Regions from separate parts of the Arthrobacter sp. 05T442 genome, predicted to be linked through region 1. Evidence: riboswitches for the same ligand, from Rfam matches in the RefSeq annotation. Region 1 holds a riboswitch; each other region holds the start of a gene.
The links. Region 1 has a riboswitch for thiamine pyrophosphate ahead of AC1DES_RS11945 (ECF transporter S component). Riboswitches for the same ligand answer to the same signal wherever they lie in the genome.

Region 1 (9,412 bases):
GTCCTCATCCTGATCGGTGCCATCACCAAATCCGCCCTGGTCCCCTTCCATTTCTGGCTCCCCGGCGCCATGGCGGCCCCCACACCAGTGAGCGCCTACCTGCACGCGGCCGCCATGGTGAAGGCCGGCATTTACCTCGTGGCGCGGCTCGCACCCGGATTCGCCGGAACAAGTTATTGGCTGCCGATGGTGCTGGGCCTGGGCCTGGCCACCATGCTGGTGGGCGGCTACCGGGCCCTCCGGCAGACTGACATCAAGCTCATCCTCGCCTACGGCACCGTCAGCCAGCTCGGCTTCCTGACCATGGTGGTCGGCCTCGGAACGCCCGACGCGGCGCTCGCCGGCCTCGCGCTGCTACTGGCGCACGGGCTCTTCAAGGCCACCCTCTTCCTCGTCGTCGGCATCATCGACCACCAGGCGGGAACGCGCGACCTGCGCAAACTCTCCGGCGTCTACGGGTCTGCCCGCGCCCTGGCGGTCGTCGCTGCGATCGGCGCGGCCTCGATGGCCGGCGTCCCGCCGCTGGCCGGTTTCGTCGCGAAGGAATCGGTCTTCGAGGCGTTCGTCCACTACGGCACCGGATCCGTGCCCGGGCTGCTGATCCTGGCAGGGCTGGTCCTGGGCTCCATCCTGACCTTCGCGTACAGTGCCCGCTTCATGTGGGGTGCCTTCGCGGTGAAGCCCGGCGTCGAGCCCACGGCGTTCAAGCCGATCAAGCCGGCGTTCCTCGCCGCCCCGGCGGTCCTGAGCCTCCTGACGATCGTCTATGGACTGTGGCCCGCCCCCGTGGACGGCTGGATCCAGCCCTACGCCGCGCTCTTCGCTGACGGCGGCGAGCACGACGGCGCCTCCGCCGGCGGCGGCGCGGGGCACCTGGAACTGTGGCACGGTTTCACCGTGTCCCTCGGGCTGACCGCCGTAACCTTCGCGCTGGGCCTCGCCATGTACTACGGCCGCAACGCCGTGGCGCGCCTGCAGGGCCGGGTCCCCGGCTGGATCGACGGCGACCGCGCCTACCAGACCACCATCGGGGCCCTTGATGACACGGCCGTCTGGGTGACCGGTCGGACCCAGCGTGGTTCGCTGTTCTTCTACCTTTCAGTCATCCTCACCGTGGCTTTTGCGCTGCCGCTTTCGGCGCTGCTGCTTGCCCGCAAGCCGCTGCCCGGCGGCCTGTACTTCATCGACCCCAACTCGCCGCTGCAGCTGGTGGCCGGTGCCGGGATCGTCATTGGAGCGCTGGCTGCCGTCCGTGCCAACAAACGTTTCCTGGCCGTGCTGATGGTCTCCGTCACCGGCTACGGCGTTGCGCTGATGTTTGCCCTGCAGGGCGCACCGGACCTCGCACTGACCCAGATGCTCGTGGAAACCATCATCCTGGTGGCGTTCGTCCTGGCCATGCGCAGCCTCCCTGCCGAGCTGCGGGACCGGACCGGCGGAAAATACCGGGTCATCCGGGTAATCATCGGCCTCGCCTTCGGAACCACGATGATCTTCGTGGCCATCTACGCACTCGGGGCCCGCGTGGCGCTTCCGGTCTCGCTGGAGTTCCCGCGGCTGGCCTACGAGGGCGGCGGAGGCCTCAACGTCGTCAATGTCACCCTGGTGGACATCCGCGCCTGGGACACCTTCGGCGAGATTTCGGTGCTGGCCCTGGCTGCCACCGGCGTGGCAAGCCTGATCTTTGTCCGGGGCCGCGGAGACAGGATCCAGACGTCTTCGTCCGTGGCCGAGGGCACTGTGGGCCGGCGCAACGGTGCGAGGGGCAACACCCGCGATGATGCCGCGCTGGCGCTGAGCCGCCGGTTCGCCGCCGCGACCCGCGACGCGTGGCTCGTGGCCGGGCGGACCATGGCACCGGAACGGCGCTCGATCATCTTCGAAGTCGTCGCCAGGCTCATCTTCCATTCCATGATCGTCTTCTCCATCTACCTCCTGCTGTCCGGGCACAACCTGCCGGGCGGAGGCTTCGCCGGCGGGCTCACCGCCGGCCTGGCCCTGACCATCCGCTACCTCGCCGGGGGCCGCTTCGAGCTGCGGGAAGCCACGCCCGTTGGCGCCGGCACCCTGCTGGGAATCGGCCTCGCCACTGCGGCGGCCGCCGGCATGATGCCGCTGCTGCTCGGCGGCCAGGTGTTCCAGAGCGCCATCGTCGAGCTCTGGCTGCCCGTATTCGGCGACATCAAGTTCGTCACCTCGACCATCTTCGACATCGGTGTGTACGTGGTGGTGGTCGGCCTGGTCCTGGACGTGCTGCGCAGCCTGGGTGCAGAAATCGACGAGCACTTCGAAGAACATCCCGCGGCTCCGCTGGAAGAACAGGAAGCCGGCGGAATCCCTGCGGAAACGACGGGCAAGGGGATAGCGTGAACGTCAATCTGACCCTGCTGACCGTCATGGGAGCCCTGTACGCCTGCGGCATCTACCTGATCCTCGAGCGCAGCCTGACCCGGGTCCTGCTGGGCCTCATGCTGCTGGCCAACGCCACCAACCTGCTGATCCTCACGACCGGCGGCTACGCCGGGCTGGCGCCGATGTTCAACAAGGACACCGACCCGGGGGACTATAACGACCCCCTGCCGCAGGCCCTGATCCTGACCTCGATCGTGATCTCTTTCGCCGTCACAGCCTTCATGCTGGGCATCATCTACCGCTCGTGGGTCCTGGCCCGCCAGGACGAGATCCAGGACGATGCCGAAGACCGCCGCGTCGCGGCGACGCCCCGCTTCGACGCCGAGGACGACTCTGTGATACCCGTCGAAACCTCCGAATTCCCCCTGGCCATGATCGGCTCCGATGCCACGGGGATTTCAGACGCCGCCGGGGAGACCGCCGCAGCGATCATGTCGGGCGACCGCCCGGTCCTGGCTGAAAACGCCGCCGCGGAAGAACGGCCGGGATCCCGGAACGCGGCCCTAAGCCCGGAAGGAGGCGGAGAGTGAACATCACCAGTTTTGCCCCGCTCGCCGTCGTACTTCCCATCCTTGGCGCCGCACTGGCGTTCCTGCTGATCCGGTCCCCCCGGTCCCAGCGGGCCGTCAGCATCGCGGTCCTGTCCCTGACGCTGCTGCTTGAATGCTGGCTCCTTGCCTCCGTCTGGGAGGGCGGGGCGGCAGCGGTGAACCTCGGCGGCTGGCTTCCGCCCTGGGGCATCGTGATGGTGGTGGACCAGTTCTCCTCGCTCATGCTCGTGGTGTCCTCCGCCGTGAGCCTCGCCGTGCTGGTCTACGCGACAGGGCAGGGCATGGCCGACGGCGACCGCGACGCGCCGGTATCGATCTTCCACCCCACCTATCTGATCCTGGTGGCAGGGGTGTCCAACGCCTTCCTGTCCGGGGACCTCTTCAACCTCTACGTGGGCTTTGAGATCCTCCTGACGGCCAGCTATGTGCTGATCACACTGGGCGGGACAGGCCCCCGCATCCGCGCCGGGGTCACTTACGTGGTGGTCTCGGTGGTCTCCTCGGTGCTCTTCCTGATCGCGATCGCCATGATCTACGGCGCTACCGGAACTATCAACATGGCCGACCTCGCTATCAAGCTCGCCGACCTCGACCAGGGCACGCGGACCCTGCTGCACGTCATGCTGCTGGTTGCTTTCGGCATCAAGGCTGCGGTGTTCCCGCTGTCCTTCTGGCTCCCGGACTCCTACCCGACCGCGCCCGCCCCCGTCACGGCGGTGTTTGCCGGCCTGCTGACCAAGGTCGGGGTCTACGCCATGGTGCGCACGGAGACGCTCCTGTTCCCCGGGGACACGCTCAATGCGCCGCTCATGGTGGCCGCCTTGTTGACCATGGTCGTGGGGATCCTCGGCGCCCTGGCCCAGAGCGACATCAAGCGGCTCCTGTCCTTCACGCTGGTCAGCCACATCGGCTACATGGTGTTCGGACTGGCGATGTCAACGGCGGCCGGCCTGGCCGCCGCGGTCTTCTACGTCGTCCACCACATCACCATCCAGACCAGCCTGTTCCTGGTGACCGGCCTGATTGAACGCCGGGGCGGAAGCTCCTCGGTGGACCGCGTGGCCGGCTTGGCCAAGCTGTCCCCGCTGCTGGCCGTGCTCTTCTTCGTCCCCGCGATGAACCTGGCCGGGATCCCGCCGTTCTCGGGCTTCCTGGGTAAGCTCGGGCTCCTGCAGGCGGGCATCCAGCTCGGCACGCCGCTGGCCTACGCACTGGTGATCGGGGGAGTGCTCACCAGCCTGCTGACGCTGCTGGCTGTCGCCAGGGTCTGGAACCGCGCGTTCTGGCGCAAACCCGAGGACGCGGAACATCCGGACGCGGTGCTGCTCGCCGCTTCCCGGGACTCGGCCACCGGGAACAGGGCAGGGAAATCCAACGTCATCTTGCTGCCGCGGACCATGGTGGGCTCCACCCTGGGCCTGGTGATCCTCGGCGTGGCGCTGACAGTTTTCGCAGGGCCCCTGTTCAAGGTGGCCGACCAGTCCGCAAGGGAGATGCTGGACAGGTCCTCGTACATCCAGGCGGTGCTGGGCGAGGACGCGCCCGTCCCGGCGATCGCCGAGCTCGCGCCCGGCCAGCGGCCGGAGGGCCGGAAATGAGCCGGAAGCGGATCTCGCTGCGCCAGGAACTGCCGCTGCTGGTGTGGCTTGTGATCGTCTGGGGTGCCCTCTGGCAGAACTTCAGTCCGGGCAACCTGCTCTTCGGGGCACTCGTCGCGGTGGTGGTGGCCAGGGTGTTCTACTTGCCGCCGGTGGAACTCGGCGGACGTTTCAACGCCCTCCGTGCGATCTTCTTCGCGTTTGTGTTCCTGGCGAAGGTCGTGGAGGCCAGCCTCCAGGTACTGTTCCTTGCCGTCGTCCGGGGACCGCGGGTGATCAGCGCCGTCGTCGCCGTCCCGCTGCGGAGTCGTTCCGACCTCCTGGTGACGGCCACCGGGCATGTGATCTCGCTGATTCCCGGGTCGCTGGTGGTGGAGGTGGACAGGTCGACGTCCACGCTCTATATCCATGGGATCAATGTCCGTAATGCCGAGGACGGGGCCAGGCTCCGCAAGGAGGTCCGGGACACCGAGGCCTCCCTGATCCGCATCATGGGGACCAAGGACGAACTGTCCGCACTGAACCAGGAGGTGGGCGCGTGATGCAGCTTGTTCTGACGGTGACCGCCGTCGTACTCTCCGTGGCCGCGGCCGGGGCCATCATCCGGATCGCGAGGGGCCCGTCGCTGCTGGACCGGGTGCTCGCGGTCGATGTGCTGTTGGCCATCTTCGGCGCCGCACTGTGCATTGACATGGCCGTCAACCGGAATTTGAACAACCTGATGCTGCTGGTGGCGATGTCCATCATCGGCTTTGTCGGCTCCGTCACGGTGGCCCGGTTCGTGGCGGACAGGAGGGAACCCACCCGTGATTCCTGACACGCTCCCCGCCGACGCCGTGATCGACGCCGTATCCGCCGTCTGCATGGTGGCCGGTGCGCTGATGTCCCTCGCTGCGGCCGTCGGGCTGCTGCGGTTCCCGGACCTCATGAGCCGGATGCACGCCGCGACGAAGCCCCAGGTGCTCGGCCTGTTCCTGCTGCTTCTGGCCGTGGGTCTGCAAATGCGCGTCTGGTGGGTCTGGCCCGTGCTGATGGTGGCGTGGCTCTTCCAGCTGCTCACCGTGCCTGTCGCCGCCCACATGGTGGGCCGGGCCGGCTACCGGACCAAGCACCTGCACCCCGAGCTGCTAAGCACGGACGAGCTCGAGGCCGTGGTCCAGAGGGCGGCCGCCCAGCGTCGGCTGGACGACGACGGCGGCGGGGCCGACGGCCGGGGTTAGACGATGTCCTGGGTCTTGGCGAAACGGGTGACCGCACGCTGCGTGCCGCGGTTCGCGAGAACCTGGATGATGGCGCTGACCGACGCGGAAATCAGGGCGAAGGTCAGTGCCGAGCGCAGCGTGGTGGGGACGTCGTCGTCATGGCCCTTGGGCGGCTTGTTGCCCGTGGTCTTTTCCCAGACGGTGTCGACGAGCTTGGTTCCGGCGAAGCCGGCCAGCAGGCTGATGCCGGTGCCCAGCAGTTTGATGACAATGTTCATTCTTGGGACTCCTTGCGGCAGGAAACAGGGCTTCCCCTAGCCTAGCGCCCAGCCCGGCCGAGTATCTCCGACAGGGCTTCGACCACCAGATCGTGGTCGGCTTTCTGGGGCAACCCGGAGACCGTGACGGTGCCGACCGCCCCCGTGCCCCTTAGGTAGATCGGAAAGGCGCCGCCGTGGGCGGCGAACATGGACTGGTCGAACCAGGCGTTGTCCTCGATCCGTCCGCCGGCTGCCCGGGCGCGGAGGCCCACGAGCAGCGACGGGACCTCGTACCGCACGGCAGTGCGTTTCTTGGCGTTGATCCACCGTTCGTTGTCCGGGGTGGCGCCGTCCAGTGCCGCGTGGAAGAGGACCTGCTCGCCTTTGCTGATATCGATGGCGATTGGCAGTGAGCGTGTCCTGCCCAGCTCAACGAGGAGGAGCCCGAGGTCCAGGGCGTCGTCCTTGCTGAAGGACGCGAACTGGAGCGCGTCGATCTCAGACAGGATGCGGCCGATCAGCGCCGCCAGGGACCCCGGCGGTTGCGGCTCGCTCGAGTCCGGGTCATAGTCAGCGGAGGACCCTGATGTGGCTGGTGTAAGCGTCACAATAATCCAGCTTTCCGGTTGGTTGTCCGTCTGCCCTCCGGCGGCAGCCCGTGTCCGCGCCACTGCCGACTCTATCAAGCCCGGTGCTCACGGACACCGGCGCGGACGTGTTCCCTGCCGGCAGGGACCGGGCCGGCCGCCGGCTCCAGATTGTGACTGCCGGCCGCGGATTCCCGGACTGCCGGGTGTAAACTGGACACCGCCCACAAGGGTGATTTTAGATACGACAGGGGAGCGCCGCCGTCGGTCATCACCGGGGAGATCCGGGGAAGCCAAAGGTGGGCGCTGAGAGTGCGGACAGCCGCAGACCCTCGAACCTGATCCGGTTAGTACCGGCGCAAGGGAGTCGAGTTCTCAGAGTGCCCGGAGCGGCGGCGAAAGCCACAGCCGGCCGGGGCACTCTCCCCTCCTGTTCCTCAGGAGGACGACATGACTGATATTTTTGCAAACCAGACGCTCAACCGGCGCGGCTACAACTGGCGTGTGGTCGACATCGTCGTGGCTGCGCTGATCGCCGTTGCCGGCGGCGTTATCTTCTGGGCTTGGGATCAGGGCGCCAACCTGGTCTCGGCACCTGTTAATGCGCTCTACCCGCCGCTGTCCGGCCTCTACGCAGGCGGCTGGATGATTCCGGCCATCCTGGGCATGCTCATTGTCCGCAAGCCGGGGGCGGCGTTGTTCTGCGAAACCGTCGCCGCTACGGGCGAGCTGATCATGGGCTCGCAGTACGGCACGACGGTGCTGATTTCCGGTGTCCTGCAGGGCCTCGGTGCGGAACTGGTGTTCGCCGCGTTCCTGTACAAGAGGTTCAACCTGCCGGTGTCCCTGCTGGCAGGGGCCGGCGCGGGCCTGTTCTGCGGCCTGAACGACTCCTTCCTGCCCTGGGGCTGGAACATCGCCTACGAGCCCGGGGACAAGCTCGCCTACATCATCTTCACGGCAGTCTCCGGCGCAGTAATCGCCGGAGCCCTGGCCTGGCTCGCCACCCGCGGCCTGGCCAGGACCGGGGTCCTGGGCTCCTTCGCGTCCCGCAAGGCCGCCACAGAGCCCGTCTCTTCCTGACGTCCGCGCGCCGCACATGACACCTTCCAACACGGTCCGCCCGGCAGCGGTCACGGCCCGCGGCTGGGGCTGGCGGCACGCCGGCCGGCCCCGGCCCGCGGTCAACGGACTGGACCTGGACATCCGGCCCGGGGAGCGGGTGCTGCTGCTGGGCCCTTCCGGCGCCGGCAAATCCACGCTGCTCCACGCCCTGGCGGGCGTGCTCGGCGACAGTTCCGCCGGCGCCGCGGGCGGAGCCGGTTCGCCGGGCCTGCCCGCGGACGCGGAGGATTCCGACGAGACAGGGAGCCTCCTGATCGACGGCTGCCCGCCACGCGCGCAGCGCGGTCGGGCCGGGCTCATGCAGCAGGACCCGGAAACCCAAGTGGTGCTCTCGCGCCTCGGCGACGACGTCGCCTTCGGGGCGGAGAACCTTTCCGTGCCGCCGGAGAAAATCTGGCGGCGTGTGCAGGAAGCGCTCGACGACGTCGGGCTGGGCCGGCTGCCGCTGGACCACCCGACGTCGGCCCTCTCCGGCGGGCAGAAGCAGCGACTGGCGCTTGCCGGCATCCTGGCGATGCGTCCCGGGCTGCTCCTTCTCGACGAACCCACCGCCAACCTGGACCCTGCCGGCGTCCTGGAGGTCCGCGACGCCGTGGGCCGCAGCCTGGACAAGACCGGCGCCACCCTGGTTGTGGTGGAACACCGCGTGGCCGTGTGGAAAGACCTCGTGGACCGGATCGTGGTGCTGCAGCCGGGGTCGGCCACGGAATCCGCCGTGCTGATTGACGGGCCCCCCGACCAGGTCCTGGAGCAGGCGCGGGACATGCTCATTGCTGCGGGCGTCTGGGTGCCGGGGCATGTGCCAACGACCCGGGCCCGTTCAGCGGGGGGTACGGCGGGGACAGCCGGGACCCTCGGGACGGCCGGGGCATCCGGGGTGGCGGCCGGAGCGCTGCTGCTCGCCGCGGAAGACCTGGCGGTGTCCCGTGAGCGGCCGCGCCGGGCGGGCCGACGCGGGGGGTTCCGGACCATTCCGCCGCATCCCGTGCAGTCCGGCATCACAGCGCGGGTCCGTGCGGGGGAGGCCCTGACGATCACCGGACCCAACGGTTCGGGGAAGTCGACCTTTGCCCTAACCCTGGCCGGTCTCCTGCAGCCTGTCTCCGGGGCGGTCTCCGCAACTATGGAGCTCAGCGCCGGCGCCGGAATCGACCCGTACCGGTGGAAGGCCCAGCAGCTGATCGCCAGGATCGGGACCGTCTTCCAGGAACCCGAGCACCAGTTCGTCACAGGCCGCGTGCTTGACGAGCTGATGTTCGGGCCCAGGCACCTCGGCTATGGCGAGGAGCGTGTGGACGAGCTGCTCGAGCGGCTGCGGCTTACGGAGCTGGTGGACGCCAACCCCTACACGCTCTCCGGCGGTGAAAAGCGGCGGCTCTCGGTGGCCACCGTGCTCGCCGCCCACCCTCGGGTGCTGGTGCTCGACGAACCCACGTTCGGTCAGGATGCAAACACCTGGGCCGAGCTCGCCTCGTTCCTTTCCGAGCTCCTCGAGGCCGGCACTGCCGTCGTCTCCGTCACGCACGATCAGGAATTTACCGCCGTCCTCGGCGGCGCCGAACTCAGCCTCAACGCACCGGGGCTGGAAGTGGCGGCGCCATGAGGCAAGTCCTGAGCCTGCGCGGCAACCGTTCCCTGCTGACCCGGGCCAATCCGCTGGCCAAGTTCGCCGCCGTC
Region 2 (9,412 bases), on a different contig from region 1:
GCAGCACGGTGGTGGGGTGATCGGATCCGGACTGGTGCTCGGAGGCGGGGATCGCTGAGGAGGTAACCGGGGGCTGGTCGTGCCCCCGCGGATCAGGAGTCCGGGGTTCGGTCTCGGGCATCTACTGTCCGTTCGTCGTCGTGTTGGCGGCCTGATCGGGCCGCGCTACTGCTGCAAATCTATCAAGTGGCCAGATAATCTGTACCGGCCGGCCGATCACGCGTTCCAGGGGAACCATGCCGCCTCCCGGGGCGCCGAGAAGGCTCCGGGAATCGGCCGACATGGAGCGGTGGTCCCCCATCAGCCAGAGCCGCCCGGCCGGCACCTCCACGGTGAACTTCAGCTGGCTGGGCTCATCGCCCGGGTACAAGTAGGGTTCCGCAACTTGCTGGCCGTTGACTGTGAGCCGGCCTCCGGCGTCACAACACACCACGCGGTCGCCCGGCAGCCCGATTACGCGCTTGACGTACGTGGTGTCGCTCCCTGTCAGCCCCAGCCAGCCGCCGGCTTCGGACACGAGGTCCGCCACGGGACCGTGGCCGCTGTTCAGCGGGGCGAACGAGCCGCGGCCGTCGAACACCACGACGTCGCCGCGGCGCACCGGTCCGGCCTGGAAGTCGGTGTGGGAAACAAGGATCCGGTCCCCGGAGCGCAGAAGGGGTTCCATGGAGGCGGAGGGAATGAAGTAAACGTCCACCCAGAGTGAGCGGACCACGGCGCTGATGGCCACGGCCAGGACCAGGGCCAACAACGCAAAACGCCAGCCCGGTTTCCTGGGCTGGCGTTTTGTCTGTTCCATGATCCGTATCCCCTGGCGCTTTTCTGAAGTAACTGGCGCTGTTGCGGATAGCTCCGGCGCCGCACTAGCTAACGCACCGGGTACGGTCCGTGGACCCGCGGTGGAAGACTGCCTCGGAAGTCCGGGAAGTCTTACTTGCCGGTCTGGAAGTCGCGCTTTTCCTTGATCTTCGCAGCCTTGCCGCGCAGTTCACGCATGTAGTAGAGCTTGGCGCGGCGCACGTCACCCTTGGAGACGAGCTCGATCTTGTCGATGATCGGGGAGTGCACCGGGAAGGTACGCTCCACGCCAACGCCGAAGGAGACCTTGCGGATGGTGAAGGTTTCGCGCAGGCCGTCGCCGTGGCGGCCCAGGACGAAGCCCTGGAAAACCTGGACACGGGAGTTCTTGCCTTCGATGATGTTCACGTGAACCTTGAGGGTGTCACCCGCGCGGAACGTCGGAACATCGGTGCGCAGCGAAGCTGCATCTACGGAATCGAGAATATGCATTGATTCACTCCTGGTGAACGCCACAGGTCATTCACGTTGGGTCACGGCGGCCAAGCTCCGGGCGCAAATGCGGCCGGAAATTCCCGTCGAAAGTTTGTCGATCCGGCTCCGTCACGAATTGACAGGGCCGGGGTGCCCGGCTGTTGGCAGCGCTCCCCCTATGGCAGGTTCGCAACCCAGCAGGCACAAGGACTAATTTTGCCACATCCGGGGCCTTCCGGCCAATCCCGGGCGACACGGACGCTAGGAGTGACCAACCCCCGCGTCGGGGCGGCGCCGGAGGCGGCCGTCGACAACGTCGTAGCCGAGGTCCGCGAAGGCCGTACGGTCCGCGCGGGGCAGCTTGGCGGCGTCGAATTCCTCGAGCAGGTCGGGGCGGCGTTCGGCTGTACGCCGGTACTGCTCGTGCCGGCGCCACTGGGCGATCTTGCCGTGGTTGCCGCTCAGCAGCACCGCCGGCACCTCGCGGTCCCGCCAGCGGGAGGGCTTCGTGTAGACGGGGTATTCCAGCAGCCCGTCCGCGTGGGATTCCTCGACGAGGGACTCGGGGTTGCCGACCACCCCGGGGAGGAGCCGTCCGATGGCCTCCACCATGGCCAGCACGGCCACCTCGCCGCCGTTGAGGACGTAGTCGCCCAGGCTCATGGGGCGCACGGTGAAGTGTTCGGCGGCCCATTCCATGACGCGTTCGTCGATGCCCTCGTAGCGGCCGCAGGCGAAAACGAGTTGCTTCTCGGCAGCGAGCTCGTGGGCTGTGGCCTGCGTAAACCGCTCCCCCGCCGGGGACGGGACGATCAGGACCGGTTTGGCTGCCGCGTCCGAATGGTGAGTGTCCTCCAGACCGGTGTCCGCCGGGCTGGTGTCCGCCGGGCCGGTGACGGCACTGGTGTCCGCCGGGACGGCCGTCCCCGGACCGGCGGCGGCCACCGCGGCCAGCGCCTGCGCCCAGGGCTCGGGGTTCATGACCATGCCGGCGCCGCCGCCGTACGGGGTGTCATCCACGCTCCGGTGCCGGTCCGTGGTGAAGTCGCGCAGGTCATGGACCCTCAGGTCCAGGAGTCCGTCCTGGCGGGCCTTCCCGATCAGCGAGAGTTCCAGGGGGGCCAGGTACTCCGGGAAGATGCTGACGACGTCGATCCGCATGTCAGGCGCGGTCCGCGTCGGCGTCGGAACCGCCGTCGTCGGGGATCGCCGCGGTCTCGGTATTGACCTCAAAAAGTCCGGCCGGCGGGGTGACGAGGACAAATCCTTCGCCGACGTTGACCTCGGGGACGATCTGCTCCACGAACGGGATCAGGACTTCCTTGCCGTCCGTCGCGGTGACAACCAGCAGGTCCTGGACGGGCAGGGTGTGCAGACCGGAGACCTTCCCGACCACCTGATCGCCCACACGGACGTCCAGGCCCACCAGTTCGTGCTCGTACCAGCCCTCGTCCTCGTCCTCGTCGATTTCTTCGGTCTCGACAAACAGCTTGGCGCCCCGAACGGTTTCCGCCTCATTACGCGTCTCGATCTCCTCGAAGGCGAGCAGAAGGATGTCCTTGTTCCAGCGGGCGCTCAGTACAGTCAGCGGGCCGGCCGATGCGGGCTCCACAATGAACTGCGTGCCCGGCACGAAGCGGTCACCGGGAGCGTCCGTCAGCACCTGGACGGTCACTTCGCCGCGGATGCCGTGGGGTTTGCCGATTCGTGCCACCTGGAGCTGCATCTGTTCCTCTGTTCCGGAGTCGTACTGCTGGATTCTTACTTCTTGGGTCTTGCCGCGCGGTTCTTACCGCTCGGCTCTTGCCGCTCGGTTCTTGCCGCTCGGCTCTTGCCGCTCGGTTCTTACCGCTCGGCTCTTGCCGCTCGGTCCGCACTGCCGCGGAAAACAGTCCGGCCCCTCCACCATTATCTGGTGAAGGGGCCGGGCTCAAGACAAGTGTTGCTGAAAGCGTTACCGGCGGCGGTCCGTGTCGACGACGTCGACCCTGACCGGCTCGCCGTCCGCCAGCGCCGCAACCACAGTGCGCAATGCGCGTGCGGTGCGGCCCTGTCGGCCGATCACCCGTCCGAGGTCGTCCTGGTGAACGCGCACCTCAAGGGTGTCCCCGCGGCGGTTGTTCTTCGCACTGACCTTGACATCCTCAGGAGTGTCAACGATCCCGCGGACGAGGTGTTCGAGCGCTTCGGCCAACAAGTTACTCAGCCTCGGTGGTCTCTGCTGCTGCGTCGGCGGGGGCCTCGGCTGCTTCGTCCTTCTTGGCCTTCTTGGTGATGGCTTCCGGAATGATCACGGAACCCTTTTCCGGGGTAACGAAGGCAGCCTTGGGAGCCTTGGTCTTCAAGGTGCCCTCCTGGCCGGGGAGACCCTTGAACTTCTGCCAGTCTCCGGTGATCTTGAGGATCGCGGCAACCTGCTCGGACGGCTGTGCGCCGACGCCGAGCCAGTACTGGGCACGGTCCGTGTCGACCTCGATGTACGAGGGCTCTTCGGTCGGGTGGTACTTGCCGATCTCTTCGATGGCACGGCCATCACGCTTGGAGCGTGCGTCCATGACGACGATGCGGTAGTACGGTGCGCGCATCTTGCCGAAGCGCTTAAGGCGAATCTTTACGGCCACTTTTGTGGTCACTCCTGTTTCTGAAACGGGGTCGAGCCCGGCGTTCTGCACCCGTGGGGCGGGCCATACTAGGGGGTTCTAAAAGGACAAGATCCGGACGCGGAGAGAGGGGCCACGCAGATCAAGTACCTGTTCATTGTGCCAGATCAGCGCCGGGATTTCGACTTGACACCCATGCAGCGGCTGATTCCGCCCCCGGAAGGCACTCGCGGTCCCAGTCAGGAGGTCCAGACGTAGAGCTCCGACTTCGTGGCCGGGTCGATGCCGGCCGCGACTTCGGCGAGCTGCCGGACGTAGACTGCGGCCTGGTCCGCACCAAAGGGCATGTCCTCCTCGGCAGCCCAGCTCGCCGCCACGTCTTCCAGTACGTTGCCTCCGTCTTCGGTCTCGTAGCTGAGCAACTCGGCGAGGGCCCGGACCATGGCATGCGGAACGCCGAGCAGGGAGTCGCTGGCCACATCCACCATGGCCAGCTCATAGTCGGCGCCGGCGGCGTGGACGGCGGTGCCGGCCAGGTCCCCGAGCCGTTCGACTTCGAAGTCGCTGATGTCCGGGATCCGTACGGCGCCCGGGGCGGCAGGCGCACCGCCGTCCAAGGCCCCGGCACGCTTGAGGGCTGCGTTGTGGGTGGAAACAAAGATTTCGGTGAATCCCAAGGAAACACTCCTCATGAGTCGCGGCCGGATTGTTGTTTCAGCCTAGCCGCTCGAGCCCGGCCGCGCCCGGACCGGACATGCCCTCCCCTGACCGCGGCCAATGGACATGCTGGCAACATGTCCATTCCCGGCCGCGAACGGTGGACATGCCCATCGGTCGCGTCAGCGAAAACTGGACATGCCCTCCCCTGGACCGTGGCCGACACTCTTCCACCCAGCCTCGCCTGTGGACATGCCCTCCCCCGGCCGCGACCAATGGACATGTTGGCACTATGTCCATTCCCGCCCGCCTGCGTTGGACATGTCCCTGAGGTCCTGCCCTTGAACGTTGGGCATGTCCAGTGCCAGGCGACAGCGGAGAACCTACGCACCGCCGCAGCACTGGCAGCGGCAGGCCTTTGGAGGCGGCGGCGGACTCCCCAATCACCAGTCCGGCAGGCAGGCAGGCATCCCAGGCCTTATGCAACGGTGTCCGGCAACGGGCGGCGTGGCGGACCGGGCATGGCAAACCGGTGGAAAATAAATCCCGGACAGCTGTGGGTGACCGCATCATGGTGCGTCCGCGGACGGCTCACGCGCCCGGCCACCACGCCGGACTCAGCGGGTGCTCAGCGGACAGCGACACGGATGCGGTTGCGCCACGGATCCTCGAACCGCAGCTCGGCCCCGGTGTGGTGGGACTGGACACCGGCAACCTTGAGACGGTCGGCAAGGGCTCCGACGTCGTCCCCCGAAGGCACTTCAATCAGCACTTCGCCCAGGCCGAGGGTGTCCCGGCGGGGCCCGGCGCCGCGGCTATTCCAGACGTTCATGGCCATGTGGTGGTGGTAGCCGCCGGCGGAGACGAACAGCGCCTGGCCGTGCCAGCCCGCCGTCTTCTCAAAGCCCAGGGTCCCGACGTAGAAGTCGTGGGCCGACTGGACGTCGCCCACCTGCAGGTGGACGTGCCCGACGCCGGCATCGGCCTCGCGCTGGCCGCTCACGGATTCTTCGGTCAGGAACTGTTCCAGATAGCGCTGCGGCGGCAGGGCGAGACTGTCCATCACGACGTTCTTGCCCTCCCAGGCCCACGCGGCCCGCGGACGGTCGTAGTAGAGCTCGATCCCGTTGCCTTCGGGGTCGTTGAAATAGAACGCCTCGCTGACCAGGTGGTCGGCGCTCCCCGTGAAGGACTGCGGCTCGAACTGGGCCGCGCTGGCGACCGTGGCGGCCAGGGCAGGCTGGTCCTCGAAGAGCAGTGCCGTGTGGAAGAGGCCGGCCTCGCCGCGGGAGGGGATGTTCAGCCCGGGGGCGGGGGCGAGGTGGACCAGCGGCTTCTGGCGGCGGCCGAGGTAGAGCCCGCCGTCCTGCTCGGCCACAATGTCAAGGCCCAGGGCACGCTGGTAGTAGTCCGTCATGAGCCGCATGTCGCCGACTTTGAGCATCACAGTGCCCATGGTGAGTGCGGCGGGAAGAAGATCGTGGCTGGTGGCTTCGGCAGTCATTTGAACGCTCCGGTGGTTCAGTGGCCACCGACCTTCGATGACCTTTGCATATAGTTAAAATTACTTGAAGCTTCAATTTATTCCAAATGGGCCAGCCGCCGCGGCTGGATCCACGCGACGATCCGGGTCCCGTCACACTCGGGTGGACCTCGGGGCCCTTGTGGTAGCTTCTTCTACGACCACACGGGTGCCTCTGCAGGGGCTGAGATCGGGCTGACGCAGCCTGCGACCGTTGAACCTGTCCGGGTAATGCCGGCGAAGGAAGTGAGTATTTCCGTGAGCACCCAATCTGCGCAGCACAGCCCTGTCCAAAACCGGGCCGGACAAGACCGGACCAACCAAGACCAGCCCGGCCAAAACCAGCCCGCGGTCCCCACACAGTCGCTGAAGTCCCGTTCCCTGGCGTTCGCCACGGATCCGGAGCACGGCATCCGCGTTCCGGTGACCGAGATTGCGCTGGCGGCCTCTCCGGGCGGCGCCGCCAACGCCCCGTTCCGGGTCTACCGCACGGCCGGGCCGGGCAGCGACCCGGTCCTGGGGCTGGAACCGCTCCGCGCACCGTGGATTGCGGCCAGGGCCGATACCGAGCCGTACAGCGGGCGGGAACGGAACCTGCTCGACGACGGCAGGTCGGCCGTGCGCCGCGGTGCCGCGTCCGCCGAGTGGAAAGGCGCCCGGCCTGTGCCCCGCCGCGCCGTCGCCGGCCGGACGGTGACCCAGATGCACTACGCACGGCAAGGTGTGATCACGCCGGAGATGCGGTTCGTCGCCTTGCGCGAAAACTGCGGCGTCGAACTGGTCCGCAGCGAGGTGGCGGCAGGCCGGGCCATCATCCCGAACAACATCAACCACCCCGAATCCGAGCCCATGATCATCGGCAAGGCCTTCCTGGTGAAGATCAATGCCAACATCGGCAACTCTGCCGTGACCAGCTCCATCGCGGAGGAGGTGGACAAACTGCAGTGGGCCACGCAGTGGGGTGCCGACACTGTCATGGACCTCTCCACCGGCGATGACATCCACACCACCCGCGAGTGGATCATCCGCAACTCCCCCGTCCCGATCGGCACGGTTCCGATCTACCAGGCGCTCGAAAAAGTCAACGGCGAGGCGAACGCCCTGACCTGGGAAATCTTCCGGGACACCGTGATCGAGCAGTGCGAGCAGGGGGTCGACTACATGACCATCCACGCCGGAGTGCTGCTGCGCTATGTGCCGCTGACCGCCAACCGGGTCACGGGCATCGTCTCGCGCGGAGGGTCGATCATGGCCGGCTGGTGCCTCGCGCACCACCAGGAAAACTTCCTCTACACGCACTTTGACGAGCTCTGCGCGATCTTCGCCAAATACGATGTCGCGTTCTCGCTGGGCGACGGACTGCGGCCCGGCGCGACGGCGGACGCCAACGACGCCGCGCAGTTCGCCGAGCTGGATACCCTGGCCGAGCTGACGAAGCGTGCCTGGGAGTTCGATGTCCAGGTCATGGTGGAGGGGCCGGGCCATGTGCCGTTCCATCTGGTCCGTGAAAACGTGGAGCGCCAGCAGGAGCTCTGCCAGGGCGCACCGTTCTACACGCTCGGGCCGCTGGTCACGGATATCGCGCCGGGCTATGACCACATCACCTCGGCCATCGGCGCCACGGAGATCGCCCGGTACGGCACCGCGATGCTCTGCTATGTCACACCCAAGGAGCACCTCGGGCTGCCGAACAAGGACGACGTCAAAACGGGAGTGATCACGTACAAGATCGCAGCGCACGCGGCCGACCTGGCCAAGGGCCACCCGGGCGCCCACGAACGCGATGACGCCCTGTCCAAGGCACGGTTCGAGTTCCGCTGGCGGGACCAGTTCGCCCTTTCCCTGGATCCGGTCACCGCAGAGGCTTTCCACGACGAGACGTTGCCGGCCGAACCGGCCAAGACTGCGCACTTCTGCTCGATGTGCGGGCCGAAGTTCTGTTCCATGCGGATCAGCCAGGACATCCGGGACGAATACGGATCAGCGGATTCCCAGGCCGCCCTGGCACAGCTGGCGGCCGGAATGCAGGCCAAGAGCAACGAGTTCCTTGCCTCGGGCGGCAAGGTCTACCTGCCGGAGCCTGCCGTCGGCGCACCCCCGGCGTCCTAGGTGTACCCGGCTACGACGCTTCTGCGTGCTGGCGCCGGCTGACATCCGCAATGAACGAGCGGATGATCCGGTCTCCGTCCGCTGAGTCCTGGGGCCGGTGTCCTCCCGCGGCGACGCGGTGCAGGGCGCCGGTTTCACGCAGGTAGCCTGCGATTTCCTCGTAGAGCGGTTCCCAGCCGCCGGTGAGCACCAGGGTGGGGACCCCGGGCACGATCTGCAGGGGCGCCTCCCAGGCAGGTGCCTGCAGCCTGAGCCGCCGGGCGGCGCGGCGTGCCTCCGGGGTGGTGGCGCCGGGAGCCTCCGCCGAAAACGCGCGGCGCACAAGTTCCCTGTGGAAATCGTCGTCGCTCAGATGGTGGCGGACGTCGAACAGCGGCTGCATCAGGGTCCGGTGCGCGGCCGTAGCCGGCAGTTCCGCCGTCAGGGAGAGGCAGCCCGGTTCCACCAGGGTGAGGGACTGGACGAGGTCTGGCCATTCGACGGCGGCCATCATCGCGGAGATGGCGCCCTGGGAGTGCGCCACGACGTGGCCGCCGGCCGCGCCGCGTCCGTCGTCGGCGAGCGCGCCCAGCACGATGGCTGCGTCGGCGGCGAAGTCGGATTCGAGCGGTTCAGCGACGGCGTCGAAGCCGTGGCGGCGCAGGAACAGGGCGTCATAGCCCAGCGCCATCCCGTGCTGCTTTGGCCACGCGGAGGCCCCGAAGCTGCCTGCCCCGTGGACGAAGACTACGCGCTGCTTGAACATGATCTAACCCTAGGGCACCGGTCCCGCAAGGGGGCCTGCGACATAGCTGCGGGCTGCCGGTTACTTGCTGCCGCCGAGGAACTTATCGAAGCCCTTGGGCAGGTTCAGCTGGGAGGGATCGAAGTCCCCGCCCTGCTGCCCGAAGGACGCGCCGGTGGGCACGGTGTTGGGCCCTGCCGCACGCCGGGCCTCGGCGTCACGGAGTTCCTGCGCGGCCTTGGCCGGGTTGCCGGAGCGGGCCTTCTTCTTGGGGGCGTTCTTGGCTCCCTTGCGCGCCCCTCCGCCGCCCATGCCGGGCATTCCCGGCATACCGGGCATCCCGCCGCCGGCAGCCATCTTCTTCATCATCTTCTGGGCCTGGGCGAAGCGCTCCAGGAGGCCGTTGACCTCGGAGACGTGCACGCCGGAGCCGCGGGCGATACGGGCGCGGCGGGAGCCGTTGATGATCTTGGGCGCGACGCGCTCGTGCGGCGTCATGGACCGGACAATGGCCTCGACGCGGTCGAT
Region 3 (9,412 bases), on a different contig from region 1:
GCCGAGGCCATCCATGAGGCCTTCAGCTTCACCAAGCTTGTCGTGGTGGTGGGGGTCCTGAAGGAAAAGGACGCGGAGGAGATCCTCCGCCAGCTCAAGGAGTCCCTGGGCGACCTCGCCGAGGAGTACTGCTTCACGCAGTCCAACTCGCCCCGGGCCGTTCCGGCGGAAGACCTGGCGGAACTCGCCATCGATCTGGGCTTCGGCGAGGACAACATCCACGTCGCGGAGAAACTCGACGACGCCCTCGAATGGGCCGTGGAACGGGCGGAAGCCAACGAGGACCTGGCCGGCGGCGTGCTCGTCACCGGCTCCATAACCCTCGTGGCGGAAGCGCGGATCCTGCTGGGAAAGGCGGATGCCTAAGCCATGCCCAGACTGACCAAAGCCCAGCGCGAGTGGCGCCCGGGCATGCCCAGGAAGCGCCGCTCCACAAAGGTCATGTTCGCTTCCACGGTCCTGCTGCTGGAAGCGTTCGTGGTCCTCTTCGGCACCCTGGCCGTGTTCGGCCTCCGCCGCAGTGAGGTCCCGCCGGTGCTGATCTTCGCCGTGGGGATCGGGCTGGCCCTCGTGCTCGTGTTCACGTGCGCTGTCGTCTCCAAGCCGTGGGGGGTGGGCCTGGGCTGGATCCTGCAGCTCGTGCTGATTCTCTCCGGCATCGTGGAGCCGACCATGTACGTCGTGGGCGCCCTCTTTGCGCTTTCCTGGTGGTACGGCATCCGGACGGGTATCCGGATCGACCGCGAAGCGGCCCAACGCGAACGCGAGCAGGCCGCCTGGGATGCCGCGCACCCCGCCGGCAGCCAGCCTGAAACCGGTGCGCCGAACCCGTAGACTTGTCCCGAACCCCACCCCGACACATTGGAGCAGCTGTGAGCATTGAGCGCACCCTCGTCCTGATCAAGCCCGACGGCGTCGCCCGCAACCTGACCGGCGCCATCCTCGGCCGCATCGAAGCCAAGGGCTACACCCTGGCGGAGCTCAAGAAGGTCCACGCGAGCCGTGAACTGCTGGAGCAGCACTACGAGGAGCACGTCGGCAAGCCGTTCTACGAGCCGTTGGTCGAGTTCATGCTGAGCGGCCCGGTTGTCGCGGCGATCTTCGAGGGGCACCGCGTGATCGAGGGCTTCCGCTCGCTTGCCGGCACCACGGATCCGACGACGGCGGCGCCCGGCACCATCCGCGGTGACTTCGGCCGCGACTGGGGCCTGGCCGTGCAGCAGAACCTGGTCCACGGCTCGGACTCGGTGGAATCCGCCCAGCGTGAAATCAAGATCTGGTTCCAGGACTGACCCGCACCGAGGCGCTAAGGCACCGAGGCGCTAGAAAAGGCCAATGTTCGCGATGAACATTGGCCTTTTCTGTCACCCGGCGGGGTTTGCGCTCCTAGTAGCCGGACGTTCCGATGAAGACCTGGATGAAGGCGAAGAAGATGGTGGCGATCACGGCGACGTACAGCAGAGCCGCGATGATCCAGCCGGAGTCGCCGAGGATCCTCGTCGGTCCTGCGGGCAGGGGAATCACCCCGTGGGAGACGTTGCGGATGGTCACCCAGACGAACAAGGGGATCATGGCGGCCCAGACGATCATGCAGAACGGGCACAGGATGTGGATGGCGTACAGGGCCTGGGACCAGAGCCACACCACGAAGACGAAGCCCAGCGTCACGCCGGCCTGAAGCCCGAGCCAGTACCCCCGGGCAAACTTTGCGCCCGCGAGGATCCCCATGGCAGTGGTGATGATGACCGCGAAGGCCACGATGCCGATGAACATGTTGGGGAAACCGAACACGGAACTCTGCGGCGTCTGCATGACCTGCCCGCACGAAATCCAGGGGTTCACGTCGCAAACCGTGACGTGCTTTGGATCCTTCAGCACTTCCAGCTTCTCGAGCACCAGCGCCCCGGAGGCAAGCCAACCGATCGCGCCGGTGATCAGCAGCAGCCATGCGAACGGGCGGTCGCGGGTCATCGTCGGAAGGCTCCGGTCCGCCGGGGCCGGGCCGGACTGCGGCTCGCGCATGGTTGCACCGCCGGCGGTGCTGGAAATGCTGGGCATGGAATATAGGTCCTTTGGCTCGATGCTTCTGGCCCCGATTGTATCGCCGCAGGCTGGACGCCGCCGTGGAACGGCGCCCGGCCGCCTCCGTCCCGGCAATCCTTGAACTGTCCCCGCCCTGCTTACGCCTGATTCGACGGCTCCTGTGAGACAATGATCGTGGCTGGAACCCGATCCACATCCGGATTCCGGTCCGGCGATTTTGTTTCAAGACCGCCAATGATGAGCAGGGAGCTGCGGATCCTCTGATCTGAGCTGTCCCGCAATGCCATTGGACGGCACCTGGTTGTGGCGTGAACGTCAACGGGTTCCACAAACAATCTCGCCGGCCCTCCAGGGCTGCCGCACCCCACTGCCGGTGCGAACCTGAGGGTATCCAATTGACTTCTGTCAATGCCTGCGGGTGTTGACAAATAATTGCCCCAACGGGTGCCGGATGTGGCGGTACATCGGGGGCAGGAGTGTCGCCACATATGGAAAATGACCAGGTTGTAACGGTTAACGACGAACCGATCGTCCCCGATCAGACAGCAGAAGCAGCTGCTCCGGTAGCGCCCAAGAGGGCCGTCCGGACACGCCGCAAGGTTGTCGCCAAGACAGCCCCCGTTGACCCGGTCGTCGCCGCCGAGGAAGCAACGCTTGCTGCTGAAGCCGCCGCCGCGGCTGAAGCGCCCGTGGAGAACCCGGGCGCCGAATCCGCCCCCGAGGCCAAGAAGGCGCCTGTCCGCCGCACCCGGGCCCGCAAGACGGCCGAAACCGCCGAACCGCTGCCAGCCTTCGCCGAAGAGGCCGGAACTGCACCCGCCGCCGGGGCTGCTGCGGCCGGGACGGGCGCTGTTGACGCTCCCGCCGTCAAGCCGGTCCGACGCCGGGCCAGCCGCGCCAAGGCAGCCGCCCCGGCCGCCGAAGTGCCCGCAGTCGGGGCCCCGGCCGCGGAGGCAGCCGAAGCGCCCGTCGAAACGCGCGAAACTCCCGCCGAAGCAGCCGAGGCAGCCGTCGAAACGCGCGAAACTCCCGCGGAAGTACCGGGCGGGAAGCCCGCCGAAGCGCCGTCTGCCGCCTCCTCGCTGTTCCTCGAGCCCGGCATGGTCACCTCGATGATTTTCCAGGCCCCCGACCTCAGCACCGTTGCGCGCCCGGTTCCGGTTCCGGCCCCCGCCGCGGAGACGGAGGACGCCGATGAGGAAGAGGGCGAGGAAGGCGAGGACGCCGGGTCCCGCCGTCGCCGCCGCAGCCGCGGGCGCCGCGGCCGCACCAGCCGCACCGGCACTGAGTCCGAAGCCGATGAAGAAGGCTCCGCAGAGGAAGCCGGAGAAGAACCGGAGGGACTGCTGGAAGACGGCGTGACCTCGCGCCGCCGTCGGCGCCGCCGCCGCGGTGACCAGGACCTTGAGCTCACCGGCGGGGGAGACGACGATCCGCCCAACACCGTGACCCGCGTCCGTGCGCCCCGCGCGCTGTCGGAGGCGCCGGTCAACAACCGCGTCACGTCCGTCAAGGGATCCACCCGGCTCGAGGCCAAGAAGCAGCGCCGCAGGGAATCACGCGACACCGGCCGCCGCCGCACTGTCATCACCGAGGCCGAGTTCCTGGCCCGCCGCGAATCCGTGGACCGCCAGATGATCGTGCGCCAGCGCGACGACAGAATCCAGATCGGCGTCCTCGAAGACGGCGTCCTCGCCGAGCACTTCGTCTCCAAGACCCAGCAGGATTCCCTGATCGGCAACGTCTACCTGGGCAAGGTCCAGAACGTCCTGCCTTCCATGGAAGCTGCCTTCGTCGACATCGGACGCGGCCGCAACGCCGTGCTGTACGCCGGCGAAGTGAACTGGGAGTCCGTCAACCTCGAAGGCAAGCAGCGCCGGATCGAAAACGCGCTGAAGTCCGGCGACTCAGTCCTGGTCCAGGTCACCAAGGACCCGGTCGGCCACAAGGGCGCCCGGCTTACGAGCCAGATCTCGCTGCCCGGCCGCTACCTCGTCTACGTGCCCGGCGGTTCCATGACGGGCATCTCGCGCAAGCTGCCCGACGTCGAACGCAACCGCCTCAAGCGGATCCTCAAGGACCGCCTGCCGGAAGACGCCGGCGTCATCGTCCGCACCGCGGCCGAAGGTGCCTCCGAAGAAGAGTTGACGCACGACATCAACCGCCTCCGCGCCCAGTGGGAGGGCATCGAGAGCCAGGCCACCTCGACCAAGATGCTGGCCCCGGAGCTGCTCTACGGCGAACCCGACCTGACCATCAAGGTGGTCCGCGACGTCTTCAACGAGGACTTCTCTAAGCTGATCGTCTCCGGCGAGGAGGCCTGGGACACCATCGAGGCCTACGTCACATACGTGGCACCGGACCTCGTGGGCCGGCTCGAGAAGTGGACCAAGGACACGGACATCTTCGCTGCCTGGCGCATCGACGAGCAGATCCACAAGGCCCTTGACCGCAAGGTCTTCCTTCCCTCGGGCGGTTCCCTCGTGATCGACCGCACCGAAGCCATGACCGTGGTGGACGTCAACACCGGAAAGTTCACCGGCAGCGGCGGCAACCTTGAAGAAACCGTCACCAAGAACAACCTGGAGGCGGCGGAGGAAGTCGTCCGGCAGCTGCGGCTGCGCGACATCGGCGGCATCATCGTGATCGACTTCATCGACATGGTGCTGGAATCGAACCGCGACCTCGTGCTGCGCCGCATGGTGGAGTGCCTGGGCCGGGACCGCACCAAGCACCAGGTGGCCGAGGTGACCTCGCTGGGGCTCGTACAGATGACCCGCAAGCGGATGGGCACCGGGCTGCTCGAGGTCTTCGGCGAACAGTGCGAAGCCTGCGCAGGCCGCGGAATTGTCACCCACGACGAGCCCGTCGAGCACCGCCGTGCCAACACCGTCGCCGCCGAACACTACGTTCCCCGTGCCGAGGCCCAGCCCGCAGCGCGGACCGAACGCAAAAGCCGCCGCCGCGGCAAGGGCGGCCAGGGCACCCCGGAAGCAACCCCGTCCGCGCCGGCAGCAGTGCACGCCGAACCGACCGAGGCGGAGCGGCACGCCAAAGCCGAGGCGACCCGTGCAGCCCTGGCGAACATCGCCGCGGCAGCACACGCCGCCCACCTGCACGACGGGGAGGCAGCCGCTGCCAGCGAAGCGGGGGCCCGCCAGGCCGCCGTCGACGCAGTCACAAAGCTTGCCGCCACGGAGGAAGCAGCCGGACGCCCAGGCGCCGTCCTGACCTTCGGCGGGGAGCAGGTTGCCCTGCCCTTCGTCGAACACGCCGAGGAGTCGCAGGTGCCTTCCCTGACGCTCGACCTCCTGACCGAGGCGTTCGCCCACCTCGGCGAAGCCGGGGAAAGCACAGGCGCCGAAGCGCAGCGCCGTCCGGCGAGGGGCCAAGCCGCGGCCCCTGCGGCCGTGGCGACTGTTCCGGAGTCCACGGTTCCCGCGCCGACGGCTCCCGAGCCCGCTGTCGCGGCCGGCACCACGTCCGGCGCCCGCCGCGGACGCCGCAACCGGAGCGCCAGCCGCGCCCAGGGCGCAGCCAACGAGACGTCCGTCCAGCACCGCGAGGCAACGGCATCGGCCGCAGCCGTTTCGGTTCATGAAGCCAAGGCGCCTGCCGCGGGCAGGCCGGCAGCCAAGCCGGCAGCCAGCGAGCCGATCATCCTCGGTGTCGGCGTTCCGGCCTCGGAGCTCTAGCCGGCCCAGCCCGGCGGGACCGCGGGTGCGGCCCGGACCGGCGTAGCAATACGCCGGAACCGGGCCGCACCCGCGGTTATTTAACGGATGAGGCTAGGCTGGAGCACTGACACGGGGTGCCGCGCATTGGGCCGGCTGAGATCCAGACCCGTTGAACCTGTCCGGCTAGCACCGGCGAAGGGATGTCTCTCTTGTCCTCATCATTTCTTCCGTACCCGCCACGCCGGTCCGCGCAAACCCGGCCTCCCCGCGTCCTGGCCATCGCAGGTTCCGACCCGTCCGGCGGCGCGGGGATCCAGGCGGACCTGAAGAGCATCGCCGCGAACGGGGGCTACGGCATGGCGGCGATCACGGCGCTGACCGCGCAGAACACGCGGGGAGTCACGGCCGTCCACGTTCCGCCGGCAGCGTTCCTTGCCCGGCAGCTGGACGCGATCAGCGACGACATCGGCATCGACGCCGTGAAGATCGGCATGCTGGGCGACGCCGCGGTGATTGACGCCGTCCGCAGCTGGCTCGAAAAGGTCAGGCCCGCCGTCGTGGTCCTGGATCCAGTGATGGTGGCGACCAGCGGGGACCGCCTCCTGCAGGAATCCGCCGAAGCCGCGCTCCACGCCTTGCTGCCGCTCGCGGACCTGATCACGCCCAACCTCGCGGAGCTGGCGATCCTTTTGCATGAACCCGTCGCCGGGGACTGGGACGGGGCCCTAAAGCAGGGCAAACGCCTGGCCGCGCTGGCCGGCACCACTGTCCTCGTCAAGGGCGGCCACCTGAAAGACCGGGAGGGCGGGAGCGGCGGCGGCTGCCCGGACGCGCTCGTCAACACCGGAGGACTGCTGGGACAGGAGACCGTCGTGGTGCCGGGGGAGCGCGTCGCCACACGCAACAGCCACGGCACAGGGTGCTCCCTGTCCTCGGCCATGGCCACGGTGCAGGCCCGGGTGGGGGACTGGGAGGCAGCGCTGCGGGAGGTCAAACCGTGGCTGCAGGGTGCGTTGCGGGCTGCAACCGGACTGGACGTCGGCTCCGGCAACGGCCCCGTCCACCACTTCCATCATCTTCAGCACCTCACGGAGGGGCACGGCCGCATCCCGGACCGCGCCCCGGCGGAGGGCGAGTTCGTAGAGGCGCTCCGGAACCAGGCGGCCGGCGATCTGGAGGCAATCCATGCCCTCGACTTCATCCGGGGCCTGGCCGACGGCACGCTGCCCGAGAACGAGTTTGCCTACTACCTTGCGCAGGACGCCATCTACCTCAACGGCTACTCACGGGTCCTGGCCCGTGCCGCGGCGCTCGCGCCCTCGGACGCCGAGCAACTGTTCTGGGCCGGCTCGGCGCAGCAATGCCTCGAGGTGGAATCGGAGCTGCACCGGACCTGGCTCAGCACCCGCTCCGCCGAAGCCACCCTGGGTCCGGTCACGAAGTCCTATGTCGACCACCTGCTGGCCGCCTCGGCATCCGGCAGCTACGCTGTGCTGGTGGCGGCGGCGCTGCCGTGCTTCTGGCTCTACGCCGAGGTGGGGGAGGCCCTGCACGGGCAGTTCCTCGCCGCCGGTTCCCCGGGAAGCCATCCCTATGCCGTGTGGCTCCGCACCTACGCCGACGAAGGATTTGCCGCCGCGACCCGGCAGGCCATCGCGTATACCGACGCGGCAGCCAGGCACGCCTCGGCGTCCGAGAGGGACGCCATGGCACTGGCCTTCCGCCAGTCCTCGCGCTACGAGGTCGCATTTTTCGACGCGCCGCGCCTGCACGCCTGAACTGACCTGGCCCGTGCAGCCTGTAGGATAGTCGGGCACGGTTCGGGAAGTCGCTGCAGGAACGCTCTGTCCAAAGAGAGTGACGTCCATCACGCAGAGCCCGCCGGAACCAGCCTCGTTTGCGGCCGAAGGCAAAATTAGCGTAGTCTAGACCTTCGGTGCTTACGCCAATACTTGGGTTATGACCTTGAGGACAGTTCATTCGATTTTCGGATGGCGTTGTCCACGGGATAGCTCATGGATTCCCCCGGGGAATCCACCGGCGTAGAGGCACAGCGTGAGCCGGTCCGAACACTTTGGCCCCAGGTTCCGCACGCAAATCTAGTAATAAACGTCGAGAGAAGTGAGTTCCCCAGTGGTGTACGCGATTGTCCGCGCAGGCGGCCGCCAAGAGAAGGTTTCCGTTGGAGACTTCGTTACCCTGAACCGCGTCCCCGGTGGAGCCGGCAGCACCTTTGAGCTGCCCGCACTGCTCCTGGTAGACGGTGACAAGGTCACGTCCGCTGCCGCGGACCTGGCCAAGGTAACGGTTACGGCTGAGATCCTCGAAGACCTTCGTGGTCCGAAGATCGTCATCCAGAAGTTCAAGAACAAGACCGGCTACAAGAAGCGCCAGGGTCACCGTCAGGAATTGACCAAGGTCAAGATCACCGGTATCAAGTAACCACTCGTTACTGTTCAGGTTTTCAGCAGATTCCCCAGAATTTTAAAGGCAGGCATTTCAAATGGCACATAAAAAAGGCGCGAGTTCCACTCGCAACGGTCGTGACTCGAACGCCCAGTACCTCGGCGTCAAGCGCTTCGGCGGCCAGGTAGTCTCCGCAGGCGAGATCATCGTCCGCCAGCGCGGCACCCACTTCCACCCGGGCGCCGGCGTAGGACGCGGCGGCGACGACACCCTGTTCGCCCTGGCCCCCGGCGCCGTCGAGTTCGGCACCCGCCGCGGTCGTCGCGTTGTGAACATCGTGGCTGCTGCAGCTGCAGAGTAACAACAAGTTCTAAATCGGTGGGGCGGGCCATTAGGTCCGCTCCACCGGTGTTTTAACCGCATTACAATCATCTTGGGACCCTCTGGGCCCCGGGGAACAGCACTGAGGAGATCCACGTGGCGAGCTTTGTAGACCGGGTAGTACTGCACGTATCCGGCGGTACCGGCGGCCACGGCTGTGTCTCCGTCCACCGCGAGAAGTTCAAGCCCCTCGGCGGTCCAGACGGCGGCAACGGCGGCAACGGCGGCGACGTCATCCTGCGTGTCGATCCCCAGACCACCACCCTGCTTGATTACCACCACGCCCCGCACCGGCACGCCACCAACGGCGGCCCCGGCATGGGCGACTGGCGCGCCGGCAAACACGGCGAAACCCTGATCCTTCCGGTCCCCGTGGGCACCGTGGTGAAATCCAAGGACGGCACCGTCCTGGCCGACCTCGTGGGCGAAGGCGCCGAATACATCGCGGCCGCCGGCGGTATTGGCGGACTCGGGAACGCCTCGCTCTCCTCGCAGAAGCGCCGTGCCCCCGGCTTCGCGCTGCTCGGCATCGAAGGCGAGTCCAGCGACGTCGTCCTGGAACTGAAGTCCATCGCGGACATCGCCCTCGTCGGCTTCCCCTCCGCCGGCAAGTCCAGCCTCATCGCCGCCATGTCGGCTGCGCGGCCCAAGATCGCCGACTACCCTTTCACCACGCTCATCCCGAACCTCGGCGTTGTCCAGTCCGGCGACGTCCGCTTCACCATTGCCGACGTCCCGGGCCTCATCGAGGGCGCCAGCGAAGGCAAGGGCCTCGGCCACCACTTCCTGCGCCATGTCGAACGCTGCGCCGCCCTGGTGCACGTGCTGGACTGTGGCACGCTCGAGTCGGACCGCGACCCGCTCTCGGACCTGGCCATCATCGAGGCTGAACTCGAAAAGTACGC

Region 2: it holds a riboswitch for thiamine pyrophosphate, as region 1 does, so the genes downstream of both, thiC (phosphomethylpyrimidine synthase ThiC) here and AC1DES_RS11945 (ECF transporter S component) in region 1, are expected to answer to the same signal.
Region 3: it holds a riboswitch for thiamine pyrophosphate, as region 1 does, so the genes downstream of both, AC1DES_RS10935 (bifunctional hydroxymethylpyrimidine kinase/phosphomethylpyrimidine kinase) here and AC1DES_RS11945 (ECF transporter S component) in region 1, are expected to answer to the same signal.

Annotation. Positions count from the first base shown of each region.
Region 1 covers NZ_JBFTKM010000011.1:9,420-18,831, forward strand. The annotation lists gene AC1DES_RS11905 (Na+/H+ antiporter subunit A) at 1-2,370, shown strand, start outside; gene AC1DES_RS11910 (Na(+)/H(+) antiporter subunit C) at 2,367-2,942, shown strand; gene AC1DES_RS11915 (Na+/H+ antiporter subunit D) at 2,939-4,561, shown strand; gene AC1DES_RS11920 (Na+/H+ antiporter subunit E) at 4,558-5,103, shown strand; gene AC1DES_RS11925 (monovalent cation/H+ antiporter complex subunit F) at 5,103-5,378, shown strand; gene mnhG (monovalent cation/H(+) antiporter subunit G) at 5,368-5,781, shown strand; gene AC1DES_RS11935 (DUF4235 domain-containing protein) at 5,778-6,041, opposite strand; gene AC1DES_RS11940 (heme-degrading domain-containing protein) at 6,083-6,631, opposite strand; TPP riboswitch at 6,850-6,993, shown strand; gene AC1DES_RS11945 (ECF transporter S component) at 7,061-7,693, shown strand; gene AC1DES_RS11950 (ABC transporter ATP-binding protein) at 7,710-9,338, shown strand; gene AC1DES_RS11955 (energy-coupling factor transporter transmembrane component T family protein) at 9,335-9,412, shown strand, end outside.
Region 2 covers NZ_JBFTKM010000009.1:2,824-12,235, reverse strand. The annotation lists gene lepB (signal peptidase I) at 1-121, opposite strand, end outside; gene lepB (signal peptidase I) at 122-799, opposite strand; gene rplS (50S ribosomal protein L19) at 931-1,290, opposite strand; gene trmD (tRNA (guanosine(37)-N1)-methyltransferase TrmD) at 1,534-2,433, opposite strand; gene rimM (ribosome maturation factor RimM) at 2,435-2,998, opposite strand; gene AC1DES_RS10410 (RNA-binding protein) at 3,227-3,469, opposite strand; gene rpsP (30S ribosomal protein S16) at 3,471-3,893, opposite strand; gene AC1DES_RS10400 (hypothetical protein) at 4,112-4,549, opposite strand; gene AC1DES_RS10395 (VOC family protein) at 5,158-6,033, opposite strand; TPP riboswitch at 6,207-6,314, shown strand; gene thiC (phosphomethylpyrimidine synthase ThiC) at 6,310-8,160, shown strand; gene AC1DES_RS10385 (alpha/beta fold hydrolase) at 8,171-8,905, opposite strand; gene ffh (signal recognition particle protein) at 8,966-9,412, opposite strand, start outside.
Region 3 covers NZ_JBFTKM010000009.1:105,256-114,667, forward strand. The annotation lists gene AC1DES_RS10910 (bifunctional folylpolyglutamate synthase/dihydrofolate synthase) at 1-366, shown strand, start outside; gene AC1DES_RS10915 (DUF4233 domain-containing protein) at 370-834, shown strand; gene ndk (nucleoside-diphosphate kinase) at 873-1,292, shown strand; gene AC1DES_RS10925 (vitamin K epoxide reductase family protein) at 1,387-2,058, opposite strand; gene AC1DES_RS10930 (Rne/Rng family ribonuclease) at 2,532-5,738, shown strand; TPP riboswitch at 5,841-5,938, shown strand; gene AC1DES_RS10935 (bifunctional hydroxymethylpyrimidine kinase/phosphomethylpyrimidine kinase) at 5,921-7,498, shown strand; gene rplU (50S ribosomal protein L21) at 7,854-8,162, shown strand; gene rpmA (50S ribosomal protein L27) at 8,224-8,487, shown strand; gene obgE (GTPase ObgE) at 8,604-9,412, shown strand, end outside.